Regions from separate parts of the Shewanella goraebulensis genome, predicted to be linked through region 1. Evidence: predicted binding sites of a transcription regulator. Region 1 holds the regulator's gene; each other region holds the start of a gene.
The links. The regulator sigma-54, encoded in region 1, starts transcription at its own class of promoters, with help from an activator protein. The targets are predictions, from matches to a motif close to GTTGGCACGNNNNTNGNNT.
Positions count from the first base shown of each region.

Region 1 (4,360 bases):
ATACTGCCCATTAATATTTGTCTGACTTGATCGCTGAGATCATAAATGGTCAATTGAGAGGTATCAATGTAGTGATCGACCATTTTAGCAATCGGTTCGAGTAAACGACCTTCTAGCTGAATAGCTTCTTGTAGCGAAATTTGGTTTTTAGATAGAGGATGTAATCGACGGGTTTCACTGTAGCGTTTAAGTAGAACCTGATCATTTGAGTTTAGAAATAAACTAATGATAGTCGTATCATCAGATAATAAGGCTATTTGCTCTTCTAGAACCTTGCCTTGCTCTTCAATATTTCGAACATCGACACTGATGGCGACAAGTTCGTTATTTCCCTTGAGCTGCTCAAGCAAACTGCCAATAAGTGGTAGAGGCAGGTTATCAACACAGTAATAACCTAAATCTTCTAATACCCTAAGTGCAACTGATTTACCTGAGCCTGATCGTCCTGATACGATGACAAGTTTCATGCAGTTATAACCTGATATAGTTCTGTAGCGTCATGACTCTTTCGAAGTCGCTTAAGGATTAATTTATCACTCAGTTTTTCAGCCATGGTAGACAGCGTACTTAAATGCTGTTGGCATTGATCTGAAGGAACTAGCAGTGCAAATAATATATCCACGGGTTTCTTGTCGATAGCATCAAACTCAATGCCTTCTTCACACTTGATCAAAATGGCTATCGGGTGTTCGATATCATTTAATCGACCATGGGGAATAGCTATGCCATTTCCAATACCTGTACTACCCATTTTTTCACGTGCTATTAAACTTTCAAAAATAGCCTGTGATGATAGGGTTGGGTACTGGGCAGCCATTAAATCGCTGATGAGTTCCAGTACTTTTTTCTTACTGCCCGGCGTGGCGCAGGTGGTGCACGCCGGTTGCAGAATGGTGCGAAGTTCCATTGTTAGTGTTTAATTAACTTCTCTTTATGTTTAATTACCTGACGGTCTAATTTGTCTATCAGGGCGTCAATTGCGACATACATATCTGCGTTTTGAGATACGGCAAAAACTTCACCTCCTTTGAGGTGTAATTTTGCTTCAGCAATTTGTTGCAGCTTCTGAACATTGAGCACAACGTGAACATTATTGATCTGTTCGAAGTGTCGTTCAAGCTTTGAAAACTTAGTTTGTACATACTCACGTAAAGATTGCGTGATTTCTACATGGTGCCCAGTCAGATTAATTTGCATAGATCATCCTCCATTACAAAGGCTTATAAGCTTTTGCGTTGGTTTGAGGGAGGGATGAGCATTGCTTCACGATATTTGGCGATCGTACGCCGAGCAACATTAATCCCTTGTTCAGCCAATAGCGTCGCCATTTTACTATCGCTAAGTGGCTTTTTCTGGTTTTCCGCTGCAACAAGCTTCTTAATAAAGGCACGAATTGCAGTAGAAGAACATTCTCCGCCATCATCAGTACTAACGTGGCTAGAGAAGAAATATTTTAGTTCAAAAAGTCCGCGAGGGGTGTGCATATATTTTTGAGTCGTCACACGAGAAATCGTCGACTCATGCATTTCAACTGCTTCAGCAATATCATTAAGCACCATCGGTTTCATGGCTTCTTCACCAAACTCAAAAAATCCTTGCTGAAATTGCACAATACAATTGGCCACTTTTAACAGGGTTTCATTGCGACTCTCAATACTCTTGATAAACCATTTTGCTTCTTGTAAGTGACCACGAATAAATTGGCTATCAGACTGACTTGCAGACCCTTTTGCCATGGCTGCGTATTGCTGATTCACACCAATTTTGGGCATGTTATCTGGATTGAGCTCTACGACCCAGCGGCCACTTTTCTTAAATACAGTCACATCAGGTATGACATATTCGTCTTTAATCGGCGTTATTTGTAAACCTGGACGCGGATTCAAGGTTTGAATAAATTGAATCGCTTCGCGTAAATCATCTTCTTTAAGCTTGGTTTTACGCATTAATAAGCGAAAGTCGCGGCCAGCAATTAAATCAAGGTGTTCACTAATGAGCAATTTTACATTGTCGATGCAGGGGATTTCATCTGGATATTGACCAAGTTGAATCATGAGACATTCACTTAAGTCTCTCGCTGCCACTCCTACAGGGTCAAAATGTTGCACGCGTTTAAGTACAGCTTCAACTTCGTCGAGTTCTATATCTTCAAGACCTAAGGCCTGCAATATGTCCTCAGTTGATTGGGTTAAGTAACCGCGTTCATCAACGGCGTCGATAATAGCTGTGGCAATAACAAGATCGTTTTCAGAAAAAGGAGTCAGGTTTTTTTGCCACTCAAGGTGTTCATATAAGCCTTCGGTGGTTTCACCTTGAAAAGGCATATCGTCATCACGAGCGACGGCCCCAGAGCCTGAACTAGGCGATGCGGTATAGACTTCATCCCATGTAGTATCCATCGGGAGATCTTCTGGCATCGACTCTTTGGTTAATGATTCCGTGGTATCAACGGTAGAGGTGTCTTTTTCAACGGTAACTTGGCTATTATCGCTAAAATCAGTGTCGGTTTGCTGGGCGTTTTCTTTTACGGGTTCTTTGGCTTTAGCAAACTCATCTTCGAGCTCAAGGAGAGGGTTTGAGTCAAGTGCTTGTTGAATTTCTTGCTGTAGCTCCAATGAGGAAAGTTGCAATAAGCGTATGGCTTGTTGCAACTGAGGGGTCATCGTCAGGTGTTGACCCATTTTGAGTTGGAGTGAGGCTTTCATTTACCGCTTATCCCTAATTGAATTTCATCATCGCGACTAACAATTGTGTGGGTCTAGCACCTTTTTATCGTTTTCTAGACTGACGTTAAACAATGCTTTGGTTTAGCATTTAGTTCAACGATAAGTTGAGTCTAGAACATAGCACTAAAAAGTGGGACTGATACTGGTCGCGAAATGCCATATTGTGCACTAAAGAATGCTAACTATAGCTTGAATTGCTCACCTAAGTATACTGACCTGACTTGCTGATTGTCTAAGATTTCAGCAGGCGTGCCTTCTGCAATTAAATCACCGTGGCTGACAATATACGCGCGCTCACACACATCAAGTGTTTCACGAACATTATGGTCTGTAATTAACACACCTAAACCACGACTTTTTAATTGTTGAATAATTTTCTTGATATCTATCACAGAGATAGGATCAACACCTGCGAAAGGCTCATCCAATAAAATGAACTTAGGATTGGCTGCCAATGCGCGTGCGATTTCTACCCGGCGACGTTCACCACCCGATAATGCCATGCCTTGGCTATCGCGAATATGAGTGATATTGAACTCTTCTAATAAGTGTTCTAATTCTTCAATGCGCTGCTCTGTGGTTAAACTCTTGCGGGTTTGTAACACAGCCATAATGTTATCGTGTACGGTCAGCTTTCGAAAAATACTGGCTTCTTGTGGTAAATAACCAATGCCTTTGCGAGCGCGGAGATGCATTGGATCTGCAGTGAGATCGTCAGAATCAATTAATATCCGGCCTTTATCGCTTTTAACTAAACCAACCACCATATAAAAGGTGGTGGTTTTACCTGCGCCATTTGGCCCTAATAGCCCCACAATTTGCCCAGTTTTAACTGTCAGGCTGACATTTTTAACTACTTGGCGGCTTTTATAACTTTTCGCCAAGTTTTCAGCTGTTAACGTTATTTGTGTCATTATTGAGTTTGCTCTAGCGCTGGTGCTTCAGGTAATGAATCTGTATTTGGCTTATCTTTAACTTGTTGGCCTTCAATTGAAGTCTCTATATTTGCTTCAGGTACTTCGATGACGGGCATTGCCGATTCAGAACTATTCTTGTGAGTATCAGTTTCTTCAGTAGTTGTTATGTCTGTAGAAGTTATTTCAGCATTATTGGCTTCTGTTTTCTCTTCACTGATAGATGTAGCTTGATTCTCAATGAGCTTTTCTGACTCTTCTGCTTTTGGTGATTCTAATTCAGGCTGCTCTGAATTATCTGTTGAGTCATTTAAATCTGGATAGTTTTCTGGTTGGAAAATCGTAATAACGCGATCTTTACCATCACCAGTACTTTCAGCAATCAATTGTTGCTTATCAATATTATAGCTAATCAAGTTACCAGTAACTTGGCTGCCAGCTTGATCAAGTTTAGCGTTGCCTTTTAGGGTCAAAATACTAGTAGCGAGTTCATATTTGATTTCATTCGCACTTGCAGTACCAATACGACCGTCATCTAATTCTTGGGAAAAGGTTGCTGGATTACCTGTGGCGATCATGGTTTTTTTGCCACCGGTTTCAGCACTAAATGCCCGTAATTCATCGGCATTAATGTTTATTGTACCTTGGGTGACTGTGACAGGACCAAAGAAAATAACTTGGTTATTTTTAATGTCGGCTTTCTGGCTCACTGCAGCGACT
Region 1 covers NZ_CP126972.1:626,311-630,670, forward strand. The annotation lists gene rapZ (RNase adapter RapZ) at 1-467, opposite strand, end outside; gene ptsN (PTS IIA-like nitrogen regulatory protein PtsN) at 464-907, opposite strand; gene hpf (ribosome hibernation promoting factor) at 910-1,197, opposite strand; gene QPX86_RS02630 (RNA polymerase factor sigma-54) at 1,221-2,705, opposite strand; gene lptB (LPS export ABC transporter ATP-binding protein) at 2,909-3,640, opposite strand; partial or broken gene lptA (lipopolysaccharide transport periplasmic protein LptA) at 3,955-4,360, opposite strand, start outside.

Region 2 (4,360 bases), 210 kb from region 1:
GTATGAACCCTCTAAACTCAGCAAAGGCATAATCTGAATCACAACCAGTTATGATGTATGCAGCCCCCCAGATTGCCCAACTGTAACTGCGGCGCATCTGTTGACCAAACATTTTATCAAATGCCGCCAATGACTCATCATCAAGCAAAGCCAGTTTCTCTTTTAAGGCATCGTGGCACTCTTGCTCGGATTGTTGTGGTGCACTTCGAGTCACTAGAGACCAAAATTCTGCGTCTGTCATTTTAATTTTCCTAAATTCTTTTCAAACAACTCACAAAACAGAGTCTACTCGCGCTATTCTACACCACATAAAATCTAAAACCTTACAGCCTATATCTAATCGTTATGAATAAACTCAGCACAATCAGCATTAAACCGCCGCGCAGGCTTATCATTTTGATGGCATTTTACGTATTGCTTTCTATTTTAGCGTTACTGCGTTCTTACTCCATCCAAGGTATAGACCTATTTACTATTGGTGTTATTCCTGTCCTTTTTGGGCTAATAAAACGTAGTCACTGGGCGGGAATGGTATTTAAAATTTATCTTGGAATCCAAACCCTTGCCGCATTAGCGTTAACAACCACTGCTGTCATCGCCTATCAAATTACCCCAGAGGATGTAAAAGTTGAATTTAATGGCATCAACATTCCCATTTCAGCAATTGCATTGTCAGTCTTTATCATTCTTGGGTTTCAGTATTGGGTCGCATTAAGTAAAAAAACCAAAGAATACTTGCAGCAAGTTTGTTAGTGGAAAACTGCGCAGATGTGTATTCAGGACCAAGCTTAAGTTAAAATAGGCGTTATAAGACTCAATTCAAATAATAAGAAGTAATAAAAATGAGCCATTTATCACCCAGTGAGTTATCCATTTTGCTGTTAGAACCTTCTGATGTTCAACGTAAAATTATCACAGCCAGATTAAATCAAGAAGGCGTTAATAGCATTCAAACCGCTTCGAGTATTACTGAAGCAAAAGAGATTATCGCCCGCCATACGCCAGATCTCATTGTCAGTGCATTACATTTTGAAGACGGTGAAGCAACCGAACTTTTAAGCTTCATTAAACAGAATAAAGCTTACCAAGATATTCAATTTATGCTGGTTTCTAGCGAATGCCGCCGTGAACAATTAGAGATATTTAGACAATCAGGTGTCGTTGCAATCTTACCCAAACCCTTTGATGCTGATCATCTCGCTACCGCACTGAACTCAACCATTGACTTAATCAGTAATGATGAGCTGGATTTGAGCCATTTTGATGTCCAAGATATTCGTACTTTGGTGGTTGATGATAGCCGCATGGCCCGTAACGTCATTAAACGTACCATTGGTAACTTAGGTATCAGAGTTATCAGTGAAGCAGAAGATGGCGCTCAGGCTATTGAATTAATGCAACAGCAAATGTTCGATTTGGTCATCACCGATTACAATATGCCAAGTGTTGATGGTTTAGCCTTGACACAATACATTCGCAACGAAAGTCAGCAATCACATATTCCCATTTTAATGGTTTCCTCTGAGGCCAATGATACTCATTTAAGCAATGTCTCTAGTGCCGGAGTTAACGCTTTGTGTGATAAGCCTTTTGAACCCAAACTTGTTAAACAACTCTTGTATCAACTGTTAGAGGAATAATATTTAGCTTTAGCTATTTAAGCTGACTGACATAATTGACTAGTCATATACGCCTTTGAAGTAGCTCAATCAGGTAATTTATCCCTAAAATGTCGTTTAAATGCCTTATAGCTACACATTTATCAGATAAAAGGCTTTCAAAGCCCCATGGCTTATGGCATGTTAATCTAGTTTTAAATAAACACATCTATGGAAAGCAGAGAATATCAACATGAACAAAAGTGAATTAATTGCAAAAATTGCAGAAAATGCTGAGTTAACTAAAGCTGAAGCTGGTCGCGCACTAAAGTCTTTTGAAGAAGCTGTTACTGAAGCCATGAAAAGTGGTGACAAAATTTCTATCGTAGGTTTTGGTTCTTTTGAAACCTCAGTTCGTGCAGCACGTACTGGCCGTAACCCACAGACCGGCAAAGAAATTCAAATCGCTGAAGCGACTGTACCAAAATTCAAAGCTGGTAAAACACTAAAAGATAGCGTTAATTAATTTAACAGCTTGAATTATAAAACCTCCTACTTGGAGGTTTTTTTATGCCTCAAACTTAATGCTACCTACTGAATCCTGCTGTAATAACGCACAACAAAAGTGCGCCTCCGCCTCATTTTAATGCAACATTTTTGCTACAAGTCGGTGCAAAACACACCAACCTCATGATATTAATGCATTTTTAAACATGGCACACCATTAGCAACACCTCATACAGATAAAATCAACATTGAACCAAGCTGCCCGATGAGCAAGCAATAGGTGCAATGAATAAGAAAAACTTGAGGGAATGAAAAATGAAAAAATCGTTATATAAAGCTATTGCGCTATCAACAGGTTTATTACTCAGTGGATCAGCATTAGCTGAAGTTACAGGTAATATTGGTGCGACATCTAACTACCTATGGCGTGGTGTGAGCCAAACAGATAATGGCGCTGCAGTTCAAGGTGGCATTGATTATGCTGCAGACTCTGGTTTTTATGTTGGCGGTTGGGCTTCAAATGTCGACTTTGGTGACGGCACCTCATACGAGCTGGATATTTACGCTGGTTACGGTGGCAATATCACAGAAGACTTAAGCTATGACATCAATTATCTTTATTACGCATACCCAGACTCTCCTGGTAGCGTAGATTTTGGTGAAGTGACTGTTGGTCTAGCATGGAAATGGTTAGATGTTTCATACTCTCATACAGTGAATGGCGGAGATGATATCGCTGCTGAACCATTAGATTCAAAAGACATGATGTATGCGCAAGCTAACCTAACCTTCCCATTAACTGAAAAGTTATCACTGGGCGTGCATTACGGTTACTCAGATGGTGATGTCATCACAAGCTGGTTCGGTACAGATAGCTACTCAGAATACAATGTTTCACTCAGTGCAGATACTGATTACGGTACAGTTTCATTTACTGCATCAGATACTGACTTAGACGAAGATGATGCTAAAATTGTACTAGGTTACTCATATAGCTTTGGATTATAAGACTTAATTAACGCTTTCAAAATTATGAAAGCTTGATTTAAGCATGTTAAGCACAAAAAACGCCACTCATTTGAGTGGCGTTTTTAATGACAAAAATAAAAGTTTTCAATTCTACAACTAAGCAAATATTTAAATAGCTGCTACATTCAAATTATGTCGCTAATTTGATGTTTTCGCTTATGTCTATTAGCCAAACTTTATCGTTTTACTAAACATTGACGTTGCTGGCACCAAGTAACCTGTGACACTCAGGGCAGATTTACCTTTCGCTTTTCACACTTGTTTGAGCACTGGCTCAGCATCGTCAGTTAACAATGACATAGAGGGTAGAATGATGGCCAATATTACTGAAACCATTCCCAATGACACTGAAATTGAAGCTATGGTCACGCCTAGAAACAAACGTTCAGCAGAAATAATTGAACGTAAAAGGCAGGTTAAACGACGTCTAGATGATTATTTAGAACAGGCAGAATTACGAAAAAATCTTGATGATGAGTTTTTTTGAATCAATTAACTCACTTATTGCTCGAGATTTTTATAAGTGAGTTAATTAAGCTAGCTGCACTTTTAATCATTACGATTTTAAAAAATAAGCAAGTCCACTGCATTCTAAATAAATAGAACAAGCTGGATAAATCATTTCACCGCAGTCAGTAATAATAAGCGCATTACCGCCTCTTTCTTTCGTTTGAACTTTCAGTTCTTTTTGCAAAGTATTCAAACTAGGCGCACCAAATTCTATTTGTTCGCGGGTGCTGGCGCAAAATGTTGTCACCACTTCACCTAATGGTTCGTTGTCGTGGTTATAAAGTTCGCTCGGTTGATATACCTCAACAGTAGAGGCTACTGCTTGATAGGTAATATATTGATCTGCATTGGTTCTAAATGACACGCCATTGCAACCACTTAGAAGTGCTGTTCCAATAAGTAATCCGCTGAATGTTTGTATCGCTTTTCTATTGAGTTTTATCATTTAATATCCCTTTAAAAGTAAAGGCATACACTCCCCTGTGTATGCCATAACATCAAACTAGCTAGAGGTTAATTAGTTTTCTAAAGCTTGCGCTTTCTGCTTAGCAAAGTACTCACGTGTTAGGGCAAATACCACAGGGCTCAATAATGCGAGCGCAATCAAGTTTGGAATTGCCATCATAGCGTTCAGCGTGTCCGCCAATAACCAGATAAATTCAAGAGAGCTCACTGCGCCAATAGGTACGACGAGAGTCCACACTAATCTAAACGGT
Region 2 covers NZ_CP126972.1:834,345-838,704, reverse strand. The annotation lists gene QPX86_RS03485 (DUF4240 domain-containing protein) at 1-241, opposite strand, end outside; gene QPX86_RS03480 (hypothetical protein) at 400-753, shown strand; gene QPX86_RS03475 (response regulator transcription factor) at 843-1,640, shown strand; gene QPX86_RS03470 (HU family DNA-binding protein) at 1,852-2,124, shown strand; gene QPX86_RS03465 (TorF family putative porin) at 2,421-3,113, shown strand; gene QPX86_RS03460 (hypothetical protein) at 3,445-3,621, shown strand; gene QPX86_RS03455 (hypothetical protein) at 3,691-4,089, opposite strand; gene QPX86_RS03450 (alanine/glycine:cation symporter family protein) at 4,162-4,360, opposite strand, start outside.
Region 2: the regulator sigma-54 is predicted to act here: its motif matches at 2,311-2,329, upstream of QPX86_RS03465 (TorF family putative porin).

Region 3 (4,360 bases), 2.1 Mb from region 1:
ACGACACTATTTTCATTAATGTTTTTAGGCCATTGGTTAGTACAAACCATGATGGACTTTTTCTATAACATGGTGGATATGATCCCTATGGTGATAGGTTAACTGGTGGAAATTTTATTTGAAGAAATCAGCCGCACAATAGCAGCCTATGTGTGGCCATTATTTAGAATATCTTCCATGTTAATGGTGATGGCGGTTTTTGGCGCCAATACCACACCCGCCAGAATTCGTTTGTTTTTATCAGTTGCAATCACAGTCGCTGTGGCACCTGTTTTGCCTGCTCCAGTCGAACCAATAGAACTATTCTCATTAGGCGCTGTGTTTATTTCAGCTCAGCAAATTTTAATCGGCACAGCGATGGGGTTTGTTACCATTTTGGTGATGCAGACTTTTGTACTCACAGGTCAAATTATTGGTATGCAAACCAGTTTAGGTTTTGCATCTATGGTTGACCCAGGTTCTGGGCAACAAACGCCTGTAGTGGGTAACTTCTTTTTACTACTAGCAACACTTATTTTTTTGGCGGTAGACGGACATTTACTAATGTTCAAAATGCTGGTGGCAAGTTTTGATACCATTCCAATTTCAAATCAAGGTTTCAGTATTACTAACTATCGTAAGTTAGCTGAATTTGGTGGTTATATGTTTGGCGCAGCGTTAACCATGTCTATTTCTGCTATTGTGGCGCTGTTACTTATCAACTTATCATTTGGTGTGATGACCCGTGCATCACCACAGTTGAATATTTTTGCCATTGGTTTTCCTGTCACTATGGTGACAGGGCTATTAATTTTATGGCTAACTTTAGGACCCATCATGGCTCATTTCGATGAGGTTTGGCTACAAGGCCAAATATTGATGTGTGATATTTTGCTACTGACCTGTCAAATTGACGGCTCAATAACTCAGTAGGTTACTGATGGCAGAAGATACAGGTCAAGAACGCACAGAGGACCCCACCGCCAAGCGACTGCAGCAGTCGCGAGATAAAGGACAGGTGGCGCGCTCCAAAGAGCTAGGCACTGCAGCAGTGTTATTAGCATCTGCTGTAGGTTTTGCTATTGTAGGGCCCAATCTAGCTCGTAGTTTGCATAGTGTGATGACCCAAATGTTGACCATGGAACGGGATCAAATATTCGATACCAATTCAATGTTTCTTGTATGGGGCGTGATAGGTAATGAACTTGCTTTTCCGCTCATTAGCTTTATCGCTTTTTTGGCCTTGATAGCATTTATTGGCAATATTATCTTAGGCGGAATGACTTTCTCTGTTAAAGCTTTTATGCCAAAAGGCAGCAAAATGAATCCTGCAAAAGGGTTCAAGAGGATGTTTGGCACACAAGCTTTGGTTGAGTTAACAAAAGGGATTGCCAAGTTTGCGGTTGTTGCGGTGTCAGCTTATTTCTTATTGAGTTTTTACTTCTTTGAGATAATGACATTATCGAGCGATCATTTACCCGGCAACGTTTATCACGCATTAGAACTGCTTGTTTGGATGTTCATTTTATTGTGTTCTTCAATGCTAATCATTGTGGTGATTGATGTACCGTTTCAAATATGGAATCACAATAAACAGCTTAAAATGACCAAGCAAGAGGTTAAAGATGAATACAAAGACACTGAAGGTAAACCCGAGGTAAAAGGCCGAATTAGGCAGATGCAGCATGAAATGGCTAATAAGCGAATGATGTCTGAGGTGCCAAATGCTGATGTTATTGTGGTCAACCCTGAACATTATGCAGTTGCAGTTAAATATGATGTTAGTCAATCTGCTGCACCATTTTTAATTGCTAAGGGAGTTGATGATGTTGCTTTTAGAATTCGTGAAATAGCTAGAGAGCACGAAGTTCCTATTGTTTCTGCACCGCCTTTGGCGCGAGCAATCTACCACACTACTAAAATTGAGCAACAAGTACCTGAAGGATTATTTACAGCTGTTGCGCAAATTTTGGCTTATGTTTTTCAGTTAAAACAATATCAAAAAGGCAAAGGTAAGCGTCCAAAACCTATTCCTTTGAATCAACCCATACCAGATGATTTAAAACACTAAATCGTTTACAAAATCTTCAATTAAACTTGCTGTTCTTTTAATAATATTCTTTTGGCTTAGTAATTGCATTTTGACTAGGTCGGCGTCAAGAATATTACTATAAAGGTTTCCTACTGATGGATGTAAAAGCAGCATTAGGTCAAGTTAAGCAAGTTAGGTTCAGTACTTTTAAAGGTGTTGGTACGCCATTATTAGTGCTTGCTGCTCTAGGTATGGTGGTATTACCCATGCCTGCCTTCCTGTTAGATATTCTATTTTCATTCAATATTGCATTAGCGCTAGTTGTGTTACTTGTTGCTATTTATTCTGATAGACCACTCGATTTTGCCGCATTTCCTAGCGTACTTTTAGTCGCCACCTTACTTAGATTGGCATTGAATGTAGCGTCCACTCGAATCGTACTATTAGAAGGTCATAACGGTGGTGATGCTGCAGGTAAGGTTATTGAAGCTTTTGGCTCTGTAGTCATTGGTGGCAACTATGCCGTGGGTTTAGTGGTTTTCCTTATTCTTATTATCATCAACTTTGCCGTTGTAACCAAAGGTGCTGGTCGTATTTCTGAAGTTAGTGCTCGATTTACTTTGGATGCAATGCCAGGTAAACAAATGGCCATTGATGCTGACTTAAACGCTGGAACGCTGACCCAAGATCAAGCTCGAGTTCGCCGCGCCGAAGTCACTAAAGAAGCTGACTTTTATGGTGCGATGGACGGTGCGTCAAAATTTGTAAAAGGTGATGCTATTGCTGGCATCATGATTTTGGTCATTAATATATTAGGTGGTTTTGTTATCGGTATGGTTCAGCATGGGTTAGATTTCTCTAGCGCGGTTGAAATCTATACTCTTTTGACTATTGGTGATGGCCTTGTGGCACAAATACCAGGTCTATTGTTATCTATCGCAGCAGCATTGATGGTGACTCGCCAAAATGAATCTGGTGATATGGGTGGCATGATGATAAGTCAGATGTTTGTCAGCCATAAGTCGATGGCGATTGCATCAGGCGTATTGTTTATTATGGGCATCGTGCCTGGAATGCCACATTTTGCATTCTTAACGTTTGCTTTTATTACAGCCTTTGCTGCCTATATGATTTATAAGCGTAATATTGACAACAAAACAGCTGCTCTTGAGCAAGCAGTGAAAAATCCTGCAGAAGTAAAAGATACTGAGCCAAAAGAGTTAAGTTGGGAAGATGTACAGCATGTCGATACTATAGGGCTTGAAGTTGGTTACCGTTTGATTCCATTAGTCGATAAAGGTCAAGGTGGTGAATTACTCGGTAGAATTAAAGGTGTGCGTAAAAAGTTATCTCAAGAACTTGGCTTCTTAGTGCCTGCAGTTCATATTCGTGACAACCTCGATTTGTCACCGAATTGCTACCGGATTTCATTAATGGGAGTCGTTGTAGGTGAAGCTGAAGTGAGACACGATTGCGAGCTTGCGATTAATCCTGGGCAGGTTTATGGCAAGCTAGATGGCATTGAAACAACTGATCCTGCATTTGGTTTAGAAGCAGTTTGGATAGCTCCAGAGCAGCGAGAGCATGCACAAACCTTAGGCTATACCGTGGTGGATACCGCAACGGTTGTCGCCACTCATATAAGCCAGTTATTGACTAACAACGCTGCGAAACTACTAGGCTATGAAGAAGTACAGCAGTTAATGGATATGTTAGGTAAAAACTCACCTAAATTAATTGATGGCTTTATTCCTGACATCATGCCTTTAGGTTCAGTCGTTAAAGTAATGCAAAACCTTCTTAATGAAGGAGTTTCTATTCGCGATTTGCGCACAATCGTGCAAACCCTGTTAGAATACGGTACAAAGAGTAATGATACGGAAGTATTAACAGCTGCTGTTCGAATTGCATTGAAGCGAATGATTGTTCAAGAGATCTCTGGTCCGGAATTAGAAATTCCTGTCATAACATTGGCACCAGAGTTGGAACAGATGTTGCACAAGTCTATGCAAGCGACAGGCGGTGAAGGGCCAAATATAGAACCTGGCCTTGCAGAACGCATGCAGAAGTCATTATTAGACGCTTCTCAGAAGCAAGAGATGGTTGGACAACCAGCCATTTTATTGACATCAGGCATGCTAAGGTCAACGCTGTCACGATTTGTTAAATATACTATCCCGAATTTACGGGTTATTTCTTACCAAGAAATACCTGATGAAAAGCAAATACGCATAGTATCTGCTGTAGGGCAATAGCGATGACTTTCTGTTTGAAAGAGGTGCGTAGTGAAAATTAAACGATTTTTTGCCAAAGACATGCGTTCTGCATTAGCTCAAGTAAAAGAAACTT
Region 3 covers NZ_CP126972.1:3,428,051-3,432,410, reverse strand. The annotation lists gene fliQ (flagellar biosynthesis protein FliQ) at 1-102, shown strand, start outside; gene fliR (flagellar biosynthetic protein FliR) at 106-912, shown strand; gene flhB (flagellar biosynthesis protein FlhB) at 920-2,050, shown strand; gene flhA (flagellar biosynthesis protein FlhA) at 2,167-4,266, shown strand; gene flhF (flagellar biosynthesis protein FlhF) at 4,297-4,360, shown strand, end outside.
Region 3: the regulator sigma-54 is predicted to act here: its motif matches at 2,101-2,119, upstream of flhA (flagellar biosynthesis protein FlhA).